One region of the Variovorax sp. Root434 genome, then DNA from elsewhere that is predicted to be linked to it. Evidence: riboswitches for the same ligand, from Rfam matches in the RefSeq annotation. Region 1 holds a riboswitch; the other holds the start of a gene.
The links. A riboswitch is a leader RNA that binds a small molecule or an ion and turns the genes downstream of it on or off. The one in region 1 is predicted to bind cobalamin.
Positions count from the first base shown of each region.

Region 1 (7,508 bases):
GTCGAAGACCTGGCCATGGTGCTGGTGCTCGTGCTGCTGCCGCCGCTGGCGGGTGCGCTGGGCGGCCAGAGCGCGCAGGCCGGGCCGGGCGATCCGCTGTGGCAGACGCTGGGCCTCACGCTGCTACAGGTCGGCGGTTTCGTCGCGCTGATGCTGGTGGTCGGGCGGCGCGTGTTCCCCTGGATCCTCTGGCAAGTCGCGCGCACCGGCTCGCGCGAACTGTTCACGCTGTGCGTGGTGGCCGCCGCCGTGAGCATCGCCTTCGCCTCGGCGGCGCTGTTCGGCGTGTCCTTCGCGCTGGGCGCTTTCTTTGCCGGCATGGTGATGCGCGAGTCGCAGTTCGCCCATCGCGCGGCGCAGGAATCGCTGCCGTTGCGCGACGCCTTCGCGGTGCTGTTCTTCGTGTCGGTCGGCATGCTGTTCGATCCCTCGGTGCTGATCGACCGGCCACTGCAGGTGCTGGCCGTGGTGCTCGTCATCGTGCTGGGCAAGTCGCTCGCGGCCTGCGCGCTGGTGCTGGTGTTCCGCTACCCGCTGGGCACTGCGCTGACCGTCAGCGCCAGCCTCGCGCAGATCGGCGAGTTCTCGTTCATCCTGGCCGGGCTGGGGGTGTCGCTGGGCCTGCTGCCGGTGGAAGGGCAGAGCCTCGTGCTGGCGGGCGCGCTGATCTCCATTGCCACCAACCCGCTGTGGTTCAGCCTGATCGTGCCGATGCAGAAGTGGCTGCATGCCCGTTTCTCCTTCGCGCGCGGGCTCGAGTCGCGCGATGACCCGCTGGCCGAACTGCCCATGACCACCGAGGCGAAATACCTCTCGCGGCAGGTGGTGCTCGTGGGCTACGGCCGCGTCGGGCGCCGCATCGCGGCCGAGCTCGACGCGCACGACATCCCGTATGTGGTGGCCGAGCAGAACCGCGAACTGGTCGAGAAGCTGCGCGAAGCCGGTACGCCGGCCGTGTGGGGCGACGCGGCCGATCCGGCCGTGCTGATCCAGGCGCACATCGCGCGTGCCCGCGTGCTGGTGGTGGCCACGCCCGACGCCATGAATGTGCGCCAGATGATGGAGACGGCCCGCACGCTCAACCCCACCATACAGACCGTGATCCGCAGCCACAACGAGCAGGAGGCCCGACTGCTCACGCAGGAAACCTCCGCCACCGTGTTCCTGGGCGAACAGGAACTGGCCCAGGCCATGGCGCGCGACGTGGTCCAGCGGGCCGTGTCGATGGCCGTGCCGGCTTGACGCCCGCCATGCCGTCAGAGGTCTTCGATGACCAGCGTGCGGTAGCGCTGGGCGATGGAATAGGGCACCGTGCGCACCAGTTCCATCAGGCGTTCGGCCGTCGCGCTGTCGCGGGTCCTGACCAGCAGGCCTGTGTGGCCTTCGTTCGCCAGCTTGGTATAGGCGCGTACGGTCGCGGCATCGGTGCCGGCGGACGGCAACGGGTCGTCGGAGCTTTTCACGGTCGGGGTGATCTCGTCCAGCACCGTTTGCGCGGGAAGCAGGTAGACCTCGTCCCCACTCATGCCTTTTTCGATCAGGCGGTGACCAATGCGGTTGGCATCTTCTGCGCTCGGAAACATCACCATCGAGTAGCCGGTCGGGTAAAAGGCGCCGCCGATGCTCGACCGCATCTTCGGTTCAAGAGTGAAATGCTTCATGATGCCTCCTGGCTCTTTTGAGGTTCTTCGAAGATCCCTGACTACAACATTAGGCCGCGCGCGGGCCGGACTCTGTAGGAGAACCCCGAAAGCACTGTCAACCGCATGGGTTCGCCGCCCATTCAGGACAAACCACCCCGTCACGCCCACTTCCATGTCCTTATCAAGAAACGTCGCACTCACCGTCCATGAACTGGAAGCGGGCGAGTTCTATTGGGTGCTGATGGAGGCGGTCGACGACACGCCGGGCGAAACCTCCCACGTCTACATGCCGCTGGAGGCCGCCCAGGATCCCTACGCCACCTACTCGAATGCGCTGGTGGCGGGTGTGGCCGTGCTGCGGCGGCTGTTCGGGCCCGACGGGAAGCCCGCCTGAAGTTCTCGGCGCGGCTTGCCGCAGGCCGTTCCCTATAATTCCGCCCGCCCTGGTGTATCAGTTCTTATTAACTGACTTGCGCCAGGCAACACGGTTCGAAGGTGCCCCGCACGCCATGTGATGGCCACGGGGTTAAACGGGAAGCAGGTGCGCCGCGTCGATCTTGACGCGTCAACTCCTGCGCTGCCCCCGCAACGGTCGGCGGATCTGGAAACCCTCACGCCCATGCCTGCTTCCACGCAGGTACGGGCAGCCACTGCGCATCGGCGTGGGAAGGCGAGGGTTTCGGCCGCGGTGTGCAATCCCACAGCACACCGCGGCGCTCCGCGAGCCCGGATACCGGCCTTCGCAACCGCCTTCGGACGCTGCGGGAGTGCGTGTCCGGGCCTGCCGCCTCGCGCTCGCGCGGACCGCCGCAGTCCCTTCGCCTCTTCCGTTGCTTCCTCTATCGGTCGGGAGCCTGCGGGGACGCAGGTCGCAGGAGAGATCAAATGGGTCAGCAAGCATCGCCGGCGCGCGATTGCATGGGTACGCCGCTGCGTTGGGCGCGTCTTTCGGGTTTCTCATTGGGCTTGGGGCTGGCGTTCGGGCCTTCCGCGGGCTTCGCACAATCGCCGGATGAAGCGGCCGGCAGCGGCCAAAGTTTGAAGCCGGTGCAGGTCGAGGCCGAGCGGCACGCGCCGCTGGCCATCGACGAGCCCTCGTACACCGGCAGCCGCCTTGGCCTCACGCCGCTGGAAACGCCGGCCAGCATCGAGGTGCTGACGGGCGACACCATCCGCGCGCGCGGCGACGTCTCGGTGATCGACGCCGCCACCCGCGCCACCGGCATCACCGGCTCGCCCGGCCCCGGCAACGGCGGCACAGCCATGGCCGCGCGCGGCTTCTCGGGCCACGGCTCGGTGATGCAGCTGTTCGACGGCACGCGCCTGTATGCGGGCGCGGGCACCGTCACCTTTCCGTTCGACACCTGGTCGGTCGATCGCATCGAGGTGCTGCGCGGCGCGGCCTCGGTGATGTACGGCGAGGGCGCCATCGGCGGCGCGATCAACGTGGTGCCCAGGAAGCCCACGCGCGGCCCGATCCGCAACGAGGCGCTCGTTACGCTCGGCTCCGACGCCACCCGCCAGGTGGCCTTCGGCAGCGGCGGGGCGATCGACGACAGGCTTTCGTACCGCTTGGACATCAGCCACCGCGCCACCGACGGCTTCATGCAGCGCGGGGAGGCCGAGAGCCTCGCCGTGGGCGCGGCCGTGCGGCTCGACGTGTCACCGCAGCTGCAGTTCACGCTGTCGCACGACGAAGGCAGCCAGTCGCCGCAGCGCTACTACGGCGTGCCGCTGATCGACGGCCGCCTGGGCAGCCAGACGCTGCGCCAGAACTACAACGTGGACGACGCCGAGATCAAGTACCGCGACAAGTGGACCCGGCTCGATGCGCAGTGGACGCCCAACGATGCCGTCACCGTGCGCAACCAGCTCTACCGGCTGGAGAGCAAGCGCCACTGGCGCAACAGCGAAACCTACACCTACAGCGCCACCACCCGGCGCGTGACGCGCGGCGACTACCTGGAAATCGGCCACGACCAGGAACAGATCGGCAACCGCACCGACGCCACCTTCAGGCATGGCCTGTTCGGCCTGGCCAACCAGGTGCTGGTGGGCTTCGACGCGAACCGCATCGACTTCACGCACACCAACGACTCGCCCTATGGCGGCCGCTCGGTGGTCGACCCCTTCATCTTCAACCCCGGCTACTACGCCTCGCCCGTGGCCTACACGCCGCGCTACAAGACCAGGACCAGCACCTACGCCTTCTTCGCCGAGGACAAGCTGGCCTTCAACGAGCAGTGGTCGGTGGTGGGCAGCCTGCGCTGGGATCACGCGAAGATCGCGCGCACCGACCTGTTGAACGCCGCCAACAGCTTCGGCAAGACCTTCGAGTACGCCACCGGCCGCCTTGGCGTGGTCTACGCGCCCGACGTGACGCAGTCGTTCTATGCACAGGTGGCGCGCGCGGCCGATCCGCTGGGCTCGCTGGTGACCACTTCGGCCTCGCAGGCGGCCTTCGACCTCAGCACCGGCAAGCAGGTCGAGGTCGGCTACAAGCGCCAGCTGGCCGACAACCGCGGTGCCTGGACCGTGGCGGCCTATCGCATCGAGAAGAACAAGCTGCTCTCGCGCGACGCGAACGACCCGACCGTCACCCAGCAGATCGGCAAGCAGTCGTCCGAAGGCATCGAGGCCACGCTCGACCTGGCGTTGACATCCACGCTGAGGCTCGAAGCCAACGTCGCCAAGCTGCGTGCGCGCTACGACGACTTCAATGAAGTGATCGGCGGCAGGCTGGTCTCGCGCGCGGGCAACACGCCCACAGGCGTGCCCGAGGAGGCAGCGAACCTGTGGCTCAACTGGCGCTTCATGCCGCAGTGGGAGGCCGAGTTCGGCGTGCGCTACGTCGGCCCGCGTCAGGCCGACACGGCCAACTCGCGCAAGATCGGCTCCTACACCGTGGCCGACGCGGGCGTGAGCTGGCAGGCGAACCCGTCGCTCAAGCTCGCGTTGCGCGCCTACAACCTGGCCGACCGGCGCTATCCGGTGTCGATCTCGAACGGCGGCAACCAGTGGCTGCTGGGGCGTCCGCGCTCGTTCGAGCTGTCGGCGCTGGTCAACTTCTGAGCAGTGCCCTCATGACCTCCGCATGGCGCCGCGCCTGGCCGCGCATCCGGCACTGGCTCTACTGGACGCATCGATGGCTGGGCATCGGCGGCTGCCTGCTGTTCGCCATGTGGTTCGTCTCGGGCGTGGTGATGATGTACGTGGGGTATCCCAACCTCACGGACGAAGAGCGACTGGCGGGGCTCGCGCCGCTGCGCTTCGAACAGGCGGCGGTGTCGCCCGCTGCCGCACTTGTCGCACTCAATGCCCAGCCGCCGCGGCGCATGGTGCTGGAGATGCAGGGCGGCAACAACCCCGAACCGGTGTGGCGCATCGTCGATGCGCGCGGCGGCCGGCACACCGTCTCGGCGCGCGACGGCCATGTGCCCGGCCCGGTCGATGCCGCGCAGGCCGAGGCCATTGCGCGGGCCTTCTCGGGCCGTGCCGGCGCGCACTGGGCCGAGACGCTGGAGCGCGACCAATGGACCGTGCCGCAGGGCCTGGACCCGCTGCGCCCGCTGCACCGCATCGAGGTCGGCGACGCGGCCGGCACCGAGCTGTATGTGTCCTCGCGCAGTGGCGAGGTGGTGCGCGACACCACGCGCTCGGAGCGCTTGTGGAACTGGCTGGGCTCCGTGCCGCACTGGATCTACTTCACGCCGCTGCGCGCCGATCCGCCGCTGTGGCACGACGTGGTGGTGTGGCTGTCGGGGGCGTGCATCGTCTCGGCCGTGACGGGCATCGTCATCGGCATCCTGCGGGTGCGCTTGCGGCGGCGATTCCGTAACGGCGCGGTCACGCCCTACACCGGCTGGATGGCGTGGCACCACATTGCGGGGCTGATCGGTGGCTTCTTCGTGCTGACGTGGATCGTCAGCGGCTGGCTGTCGATGAACCCCAATGGCTGGTTCCAGCGCGGACTGGTCGATGCGGCGGTGATGGCGCGCTACACGGGCGCCGGCACATCGCCGTTCCCATGGCCGCCGGCTTCGCTGCCGACCGGCGAGGGCGCTGCCGCACCGCGCGAAGCCGTGCCGTTGTGGTTCGATGGCAAGCCGCTGCTGCAGCTGCGCGATGCGCAGGCCTACGTTCGCGTAATCGACGCAGCCACTGGCGCGATTGCGTCGATAAGCCGCGAAGACATCCTGCGCGCCGCCCCGCGCCTGCGGCCCGGATCGGCCGTCACGCAGGCCACGCTCCAGGCCCGCGAAGACTTCCATTGGTACGGCCACCACCGCGAGCGCATCGTGCCGGTGTGGCGCCTGCAGTTCGACGACCCCGCGCGCAGCTGGATCTACATCGACCCCGCCAGCGGGCAAGTCGTCGGCAGCAACGACAGCAATTCGCGCCTGCGCCGCTGGCTGTTCAACGCGGCGCACAGCCTCGACTTTCCCTGGCTCATCCAGTACCGGCCGGCCTGGGACATCGTGATGTGGCTGCTGTCGATCATCGGCGCCGTGGCCTCGGCCAGCGGCGTGGTGATCGGCTGGCGGCGGTTGCTGCGCAAGCCTCGGTCGTCGGCCCTGCCGGGAGCGCAACGCGTGCTTCGGCGTTCATGACAGGGGCTTGCGCGAGCCGGCCCATCCACCAACAATCAACTTTCGCACTGCGGTGCATTTCAGGAGGTGCTCGATGCACATCGAACCAGGTCTCGTCGACGGATCCAAGATTTTCCTCAGCTACGCGACGGCGACAGCCGCTCTTGCCTACACCGGCAAGGTCGCGTTCCAGATGCTCATGAAGGACGGGCCCGCCGCGTTGGTGCTGCGCTCCGCCATCGCCGTGGCGCTGGTGTTCTGCTTCTTCGAGGTGTTCCCGCACCATCCGGTGGGCGTGTCCGAGGTTCACCTGATCCTGGGCACCACGCTGCTGTTGGTGTTTGGGCTGGCGCCCGCGGCCATCGGGTTGGCGGGCGGGCTGCTCGTGCAGGGCCTGTTCTTCGAGCCGCAGGATCTGCCGCAGTACGGCATGAACGTCACCACGCTGCTGGTGCCGCTGTTCGCCACTTCCGCGCTGGCCCGCCGGATCATTCCCGAAAAGCTGGCCTACGTGGACATCGGCTACCAGCAGGCCTTCAGGCTGTCGGTGGCCTACCAGGGCGGCATCGTGGTCTGGGTCGGCTTCTGGGCGCTCTACGGGCGCGGCACCGGCATCGAGAACCTGGGCCAGATCGCCAGCTTCGGCGCGGCCTACATGACCGTGGTGCTTGTCGAGCCGCTGGTCGACCTGGGCGTGCTGGCTGCGGCCAAGGCCTGGCGCCGGCTGCAGGGCACCGCCTTCGTCGAGCGTCGCCTGTACGGCGGCGTCTGATCCGCGCTCTTCGCACGCGCTTCCTCTTCCCCGAGGGCGCCGCGGCCCACTTCGACGGTGCGCCGCCGGGCGCCCGTCTGCCGCTTATCCATCGCGCCGCCGTCATCGCCGGCGGCGTCTGAAAGATCCTTTCCATGACACAAGCAAGCAACGCCAAGATCCCCGTCACCATCGTCACGGGCTTTCTCGGCAGCGGCAAGACCACGCTGCTGCGCCACATCCTCGGCAACGCGGAAGGCCGCCGCATCGCGGTGATCGTCAACGAGTTCGGCGAGCTCGGCATCGACGGCGAGATTCTTCGCGGCTGCGGCATCGGCTGCGACGATGAAGGCAACGAGCGTGCGGGCGCGCTCTACGAACTGGCCAACGGCTGCGTCTGCTGCACCGTGCAGGAAGAGTTCCTGCCCGTGATGCTGCAACTGGCCGAGCGCCGCGGCGAGCTTGACGCGGTGCTCATCGAGACCTCGGGCCTCGCGCTGCCCAAGCCGCTGGTGCAGGCCTTCC
Region 1 is NZ_LMEK01000028.1:42,354-49,861, reverse strand. Features, by position in the region: gene ybaL (YbaL family putative K(+) efflux transporter) at 1-1,242, shown strand, start outside; gene ASD05_RS27730 (hypothetical protein) at 1,257-1,661, opposite strand; gene ASD05_RS27725 (hypothetical protein) at 1,816-2,037, shown strand; cobalamin riboswitch at 2,120-2,400, shown strand; gene ASD05_RS27720 (TonB-dependent receptor) at 2,529-4,715, shown strand; gene ASD05_RS27715 (PepSY domain-containing protein) at 4,727-6,253, shown strand; gene ASD05_RS27710 (energy-coupling factor ABC transporter permease) at 6,327-7,004, shown strand; gene cobW (cobalamin biosynthesis protein CobW) at 7,139-7,508, shown strand, end outside.

Region 2 (7,508 bases), on a different contig from region 1:
TGATCGCCAAGGCCTTCGCCAAAGAAGTCGGCAGCCTCATCCGATACGGCGCGAAGGTCACCAGGATCGAGCAGAACGACCGCGGCGTCACCGTCACCTACACCGACGAGGCCAAGGGCGGCGCAATCACGCAGGCCAAGGCCGACTGGTGCCTGTGCACCATTCCGCTGTCGGTACTCAGCCAGATCGACATCCAGGTCGGCAGCGCGATGCAGGAGGCCATCAACGCCGTGCCCTATGGCGCATCGGTGAAAGTGGGCCTGCAGTTCAAGCGCCGCTTCTGGGAAGAAGACGAGCACATCTACGGCGGTATCAGCTACACCGACTTGCCGATCTCGCGCATCTCGTACCCCTCGACGCGCTACGGCGCCAAGGGCAAGGCGGTGGTGCTCGGCGCCTATGTGTTCGACGGCCCCAACTCCTATGAATTCACCGCCATGGCGCCCGAGGAGCGCGTGCGCCGCGCGGTCGAGTTCGGCACGCAGTTGCATCCGCAGTACGCGAGCGAGTTCGACAACGGCATCTCCGTCGGCTGGCACCGCGTGCCGGGCACGCATGGCTGCTACGGCATGTGGACCGACGAGACGCGCGCCAAACACTACAAGAACCTGTGCCAGGTCGACGGGCGCATCGCGCTCGCGGGTGAACACGCGTCCTACATCCCGGCGTGGCAGGAAGGGGCCTTGCTCTCCTCGCTGGACGCCATCCAGCGCCTGCATGCCCGCGCGGTTGCCGCGTAGCCGCCGAGTGAAGGACATACCCACCATGAACAACTGCAAGACCATGATGAGTTTTTTCAAGCGCGCGCTGCTCGCCGTTTCGCTCGGGGCGCTGGCCGCGACGGCCCTCGCGCAATCGCCGGAGCCGGCGTTCTCGGTCGGCCCGAAATTCCAGGAGCTGTCGGGCGAGTCGATCTACCGCGCCACCTGTCAGGGCTGCCACATGGCGCAGGGGCAGGGCGCGAAAGGCGCGGGGACTTACCCGGCGCTGGCCTCCAACCCGAGGCTGGCGGCACCCGAATACCCCCTCTACGTGGTGCTCAATGGCCAGAAGGGCATGCCGGCCTTCGGCAAGATGCTGAGCGACGAGCAGATCGCCGCGGTGGTCGGCTATGCGCGCACCCATTTCGGCAACCAGTACCCCGAGGCGATTCCCGCCGAGACCGTCAAGAAGCTGCGGCCTTGAGATCTTTTTTTCACTCACCCGTGCAGAGACAACACCCATGACCATGCCCCCCCTCGCAAGGAAGCTGGCGCTCGCCGCCGCCCTGTCCACCGCCGCCGCAGGCGCCGCCCATGCGGCCGACGACGTCATCCGCCATCGCATTCCGAACTCCACCTTCCCGATCTCGGCGGCGGTCGAGGTACCGGGTTCCTTCACGAACGTTTACCTCTCCGGCCAGGTGCCGCCGCTGCAGGACGCGACGCAACCGAAGAACAGCGCGGCAGCCTACGGTGGCGACACCAAGGGCCAGACCGTCGGCGTGCTCAAGGCCATCGAGAAGAGCCTCACGGGCCTTGGCCTGACGATGGGCGACGTGGTGAAGATGCAGGTGTTCCTGGTCGGCGACCCGGCCAAGGACAACAAGATGGACTTCGCCGGCTTCATGGAGGGCTACACCCAGTTCTTCGGCACCACCGCGCAGCCCAACCTGCCGTCGCGCTCGGCCATGCAGGTCGCGGCGCTGGCCAATCCGGCCTACCTGGTGGAGATCGAGGTGGTCGCGGTGCGCCGCGCCAAGCCGGAAAAGCCGGAGAAGTAAGAAAGGGGGAAGCCGGCGCGCTATTCGCTCAGCCGCACGTAGGTGGCGAGCAGCGCGCTCTTCGCTGCAACGCCCAGTAGCACCGGGTTGGCCGCGCTCTCGATCACCGGCAGCCGCTCGCCCAGGTGCTCCAGGAAGCGCTGCAGCGCTTCGCCCAGGCCGGTGTCGGCGGTCAGCGGCAGGATGGCCTGCGAGAGCAGGGCGCCCGCGGTCGTCTCGATGGGTGCCATACCAAGAGCCGACAGCGGCACCACGCCGAGATAGCGGTTGTCCGCATCGACCACGTACAGATACTTCACGGGGTGCTGCAGGAAGAGCTTGCTCATCGCCTCGCGGTCCGCCTCGGGCCTGACCACCGTTTCGGCTGGCTGCACCAGGTCGCGCATGTGCAGCCCGCGCAGGCGCATCTGCGCGTCGCGCTGTTCGTTGCGGCGCAGGGTGATCTCGTACATCGAGCCGGCGTTGGCCGAGCGCGCGACGAAATACGCGATGACGCTCGCCGCCATCAGCGGCAGCATGACCTGGTAGCTCAGCGTCATCTCGAAGATCATCAGGATCGCCATCAGCGGCGCCTGCGTCGCGCCCGCCAGGAACGCACCCATGCCGACGATGGCGTAGGCGAACGGCGCCGAGCTTGCGGCCGGCCACAGCGCCTGCACGCCCTGGCCGAACAGCGCACCCACCATGCAGCCGAAGAACAGCGCCGGCGTGAACACGCCGCCCACCGCGCCCGAACCCGCCGTGGCCAGCGTGGCGACCGCCTTGGCCGCCAGCACCATCGCGATCAGCGTCCACGCCCAGGGCGTGTGCAGCACCGCATTGACCACGCTGTAGCCATTGCCCCAGACCTCGGGCACGGGCACAGACACCAAGCCCATCGCCAGCCCGCCCAGGGCCAGCCGCCACGGCAGCGCCAGCGGCAGCCGCGAGAACAGCGCGCGGCTGCCCTGCAGCGCACGCAGGAAGCCGATCACAGAAAAGCCCAGCAGCACGCCGAGCACGCAGAACAGCACGACCTCGGCGCCATGGATCTCCGGGAACGCCGGCATCCTGTAAGGCGGCTGGTAGCCGGGCAGCGCCCGCATCGCCACATTGGCGACCACCGAGGCGATGATGATCGGCCCCACGCTCTCCATTGCGATCGAGCCCAGCACGATCTCGGCGACGAAGAAGGCGCCGGCGATAGGGGCGTTGTAGGCCGCGGTCAGGCCCGCCGCCGCGCCGCAGGCCACCAGCAGCCGCAGCCGCTCGACCGGAAAGCGAAACACCCGACCCAACAGCGAAGCCGCCAGCGCTGCCAGCTGCACCATCGAGCCCTCGCGCCCGATGGAGCCGCCGCTGCCGATGCTGACCAGCGACGACGCGCTGCGCACCAGCGTCTGCGCCACCGGGATGCGTCCGTCGCCGAGCACGATGGCCTCCATGTAGTCGGAGGTGGCGCTGCGCTGCGCGACGCGTTTCGCCAGCACGAGCAGCAGCCCGGCCACGAGCCCGCCCAGCGTGGGGCAGGCAACGCGCGCCCACCACGGCAGGTGCTTGGCCGTCGCCACCAGCCCTTCGCCCGGCCCGAGCACCAGGTGCTCGAAGGCAAGGAGCGCCGCGCGGAAGACTTCGGTCGCCAGCGTGCCCAGCAGGCCGGCCCCGATGGACCACAGCAGCATCGACTGCCAGCCCGAGATGCCGAAGAGACGCTGCAGCGCAGAACGAAGATCCAGGAAGACCGAGGCGGGCCGCATCATGGCCGCCGATGTTAGCGGCGACCGCAACTTTCGAATTAACTGGCTGCCGTCAGGCTCTAAAATCCCGTCCGTTGGTGCCTGCGGCGTGGTTCACGCGCCGCGGTTCAACGGGAAGCAGGAGTGGAAGCCCCCGACCTCATCTGGTCGGAACAAGGCCGAAGCCGCCTGCGCTGCCCCCGCAACGGTCAAGCAGACGGCGCCGCAAGGCGCCAACCCCTTTCCATCGAAGCCACTGGGTGCCCTGAAACAGGCGCCTGGGAAGGCGGCAGGGGTCGTTCTGCCAGCCCGGATACCGGCCAACAAGGCGGCTGCCGCATGCGTGATCGATGCATGGGGCGGCCATGGCGCCCAGGCGCCGGCGGGGAGGCCGGCGAGGGGTATTGACGTTCGTTCGGCTCATTCCATGATTTCCCACGTTTGCTTTTCTCGCGGCCGCGCTCCTGCGCGCCGTTTCCGCCACGCCTGCCTGCCGCTGGCGCTGGCTACCGCCTTCGGCGGCCTGGCCCATGCACAGGAGGCCCCCACGCTCGGCGAAACGGTGGTCACGGCCAACCGCACGCCGCAGGCGCTGTCGGACCTGGTGGGCGACGTGTCCATCGTCGACCGGCAGACCATCGAGCGCAGCGGCGCGACCGGCGCGGCCGACGTTCTCTCGCGCCTGCCCGGCATCGAGATCTCGCGCTCGGGCGGCTTGGGCAACGCCACCAGCGTGTTTATCCGCGGCGCGGAAACGCGCTTCACGGCGGTCTACCTCGATGGTGTGCGCATCGACTCGCAATCGACCGGCGGCGCCGGCTGGGAAGGCATTCCGCTCTCGCAGATCGACCGCATCGAAGTGCTGCGCGGCCCGGCCGCCGCGGTCTATGGCTCGGATGCCATCGGCGGCGTGATCCAGCTCTTCACCAGGCGCGGCGAAGAGGGCGTGGCGCCTTACGCGGGCATCGGTTTCGGCAGCAACGGCCTGCGCAAGATCGAAGGCGGCGTGAGCGGCAAGTCGGGGCTGTTCGACTATTCGTTCGGCGTGGCGCATGAAGAAAGCAAGGGCTACAACGTGCAGCCCGCCAACAAGCGCAACGTGGTCAAGGACGGCTACGCCAGCCCCGACCGTGACGGCTACACCAGCACCTCGGGCAACGTGAAGCTGGGCTTCCAGATCACGCCCGACCAGCGCATCGATGCCACGCTGCTCACCAGCGAGATCAAGGCCGGCTACGACGCCGCCGTGTCCTACAGGACCAGGCCGCCCGTCCTGTTCCGCGACGACCAGTCGACCAACACCCTGCGCACCGCCGGCCTGACCTGGTCGGCCAAGTGGAACGACGTCTACAGCACCCGCGTGCAGGTGACCGATTCGCAGTCGGTCTACAAGACGCAGCCTTCGTTCTACCGCACCGAAACCAACCTGCGCGGCTACCTGTTCCAGAACGAGTTCCGCTTCGGCCCGCACCTGCTGACGGCCACGCTCGAACGCCGTGAGGACGCACTCGAAAACGCGCCCACCACTACATCCAAACTGCTGTCGCGCGACCGTTCGCAGGATGCAATTTCGCTCGGCTACGGCTTCGTGCAGGGCCCGCATTCGCTGCAGCTGCACGTGCGCCACGACAAGGACAGCGAGTTCGGCGGCAAGACCACCGGCAGCGCGGCCTACGGCTATGCCATCACGCCATCGCTGCGCTTTACGGCTTCTGCGGGCACGGCCTTCCGCGTGCCCACGCTGTATCAGCGCTTCAGCGAATTCGGCCTGGCCACGCTCAAGCCGGAATCGAGCCGCAACGTCGAGCTGGGCCTGCAGTACACCGAAGGCGCCACGCAGGCGGGCATCGTCGTCTACAGCAGCCGCGTGCGGAACCTGATCGGGTTCGATGGAACGGCCAAGGGCTGCGCCTCCTCGTTCGGCTGCTACTCGAGCACCGCGCGCGCCCGCTACCAGGGCGTCACGTTGTCGGGCAGCCAGCGCTTCGGCGACGTCACGCTGCGCAGTTCGTTCGACTTCCAGGACCCGCGCGACCTCGCCACCCACAACCTGCTGGCCCGCCGCGCGCAGCGCCACGCCACCCTGGGCGCCGACTGGCGCATTGCCGGCTGGACGCTGGGCGCCGAGGTGCAGACATCGAGCCGCCGCTACGACGATGCAGCCAACAGCGTGAAGCTGGGCGGATACACCGTGCTGAACCTGTCGGCCTCCACGCAGATCACGCGCGACCTCAACCTCGTGGCGCGCGTCGACGATGTGAGCAACAAGGACTACCAGTACGCGCGGCTGTACGCCAATGCCGGCCGCACCGCGTACGTCGGTCTCAAGTGGACGCCTCACTAAGCCAACCCTCGCCACGAAGCGGCGCCGCCGGTGCCGAGGCGGCCTCGTGCGCCGCCGTGCTGGTGGCCGCTCCGGCCTCGGGGCAGGGCAAGACCACCATCGCGGCGGCCCTGGCGCGGCTGCATGCGCGCCAGGGCCGCCGGGTGCGCGCCTTTAAGTGCGGGCCCGACTTCCTCGATCCGCACTGGCTCGCGCTGGCCACCGGCGCGCCGGTGCATTCGCTCGACCTGTGGATGACCGGCGAGGCCGATTGCCGCGCGCGCCTGCGCGCCGCAGCGGCCGAATGCGACCTGCTGATCGTCGAAGGCGTGATGGGGCTGTTCGACGGCACGCCCAGCGCGGCCGACCTGGCGGAGCGTTTCGGCCTGCCGGTGCTCGCGGTGATCGATGCGCACGCCATGGCGGGCACCTTCGGCGCGCTGGCCTACGGGCTGCAGAACTTCCGGCCCGGATTGCCATGGACGGGCGTGCTGGCGAATCGGGTGGCCAGCGAAAGGCATGCGGGCATGCTGAAGGACGCATTGCGCGAGCCTTCGCAATGGCTCGGCGCCTTGCCGCGCGACGCAGGCTTCACGCTGCCCGAGCGGCACCTGGGCCTCGTTGCCGCCACCGAACTCGGCGATGCGATGGCGCGGCTCGATGCGGTGGCCGATGTGCTGGCCGCCACGCCGCTCGGCCGGATGCAGGCCAGTCAGCTGCCGCAGGTGCGCTTCGAAGCGACTGAACCTGAAGCAGCCATTCCGGCGTTGCTGGCGGGGCGCACCATCGCCATCGCGCGCGATGCGGCCTTCTCGTTCATCTATCCCGCGAACCTCGACGTGCTCACTGCGCTGGGCGCGCGGCTGTCCTTTTTCTCGCCACTCGCCGGCGATGCCCTGCCGGCCTGCGACGCCGTCTGGCTCCCCGGCGGCTACCCTGAGCTCCATGCCGAAGCGCTGGCCGCCTGCGTGCCGATGCGCGAATCGCTCGCCGCGCATGCCGCATCGGGCAAGCCGGTCTGGGCCGAGTGCGGCGGCATGATGGCGCTGTTCGACGAACTGGCCACGCAAGACGGTGCACAGGTCCACCGCCTCTGGGGCCTGCTGCCCGGCCGCGTGACGATGCAGAAGCGGCTCGCGGGCCTCGGCCCCCAGCAGCTCACGCTCGGCAGCGACACCTTGCGCGGCCACACCTTCCACTATTCGCGCTGCGAAACGACGCTCGCGCCTGCCGCCCACACCGCTCGGCCTGGCGCAACGCAGGCCGTGGGCGCGCGCAGCGGTGAAGCGCTGTACGTGCACGGCTCGGTGCGCGCGAGCTATTTCCACGCGTGGTTTGCCTCCAGTCCGCAAGCCACAGCCCGCCTTTTCGGCGCCATGCCCATCGAGTGGGAGAGCGATGCCGCAACCGAGTAAGCCGAAGACCGCCGAGCACGAATTCATCCTGGGCGGCCAGAAGAGCGGCAAGTCGCGCCGGGCCGAGCAGCGCGCCATCGACTGGCTCGCCGCCGAGCCTCGCACGCACCGCGCCGTGCTGATCGCCACCGCGCAGGCTTACGACGACGAGATGCTGGAGCGCATCGTGCGCCACCAGGCCGACCGTGCCGAGCGCGTGCCCGGCATGCGCACCATCGAGGAGCCGATCGAACTCGCGCGCGCCATCGTCACGCAGAGCTCGCCCGAGACGCTGGTCGTCGTCGACTGCCTCA
Region 2 is NZ_LMEK01000012.1:450,928-458,435, forward strand. Features, by position in the region: gene ASD05_RS12630 (flavin monoamine oxidase family protein) at 1-740, shown strand, start outside; gene ASD05_RS12635 (c-type cytochrome) at 766-1,185, shown strand; gene ASD05_RS12640 (RidA family protein) at 1,223-1,762, shown strand; gene ASD05_RS12645 (ClcB-like voltage-gated chloride channel protein) at 1,783-3,501, opposite strand; cobalamin riboswitch at 3,557-3,817, shown strand; gene ASD05_RS12650 (TonB-dependent receptor domain-containing protein) at 3,905-5,821, shown strand; gene ASD05_RS12655 (cobyrinate a,c-diamide synthase) at 5,806-7,215, shown strand; gene ASD05_RS12660 (bifunctional adenosylcobinamide kinase/adenosylcobinamide-phosphate guanylyltransferase) at 7,199-7,508, shown strand, end outside.
Region 2: it holds a riboswitch for cobalamin, as region 1 does, so the genes downstream of both, ASD05_RS12650 (TonB-dependent receptor domain-containing protein) here and ASD05_RS27720 (TonB-dependent receptor) in region 1, are expected to answer to the same signal.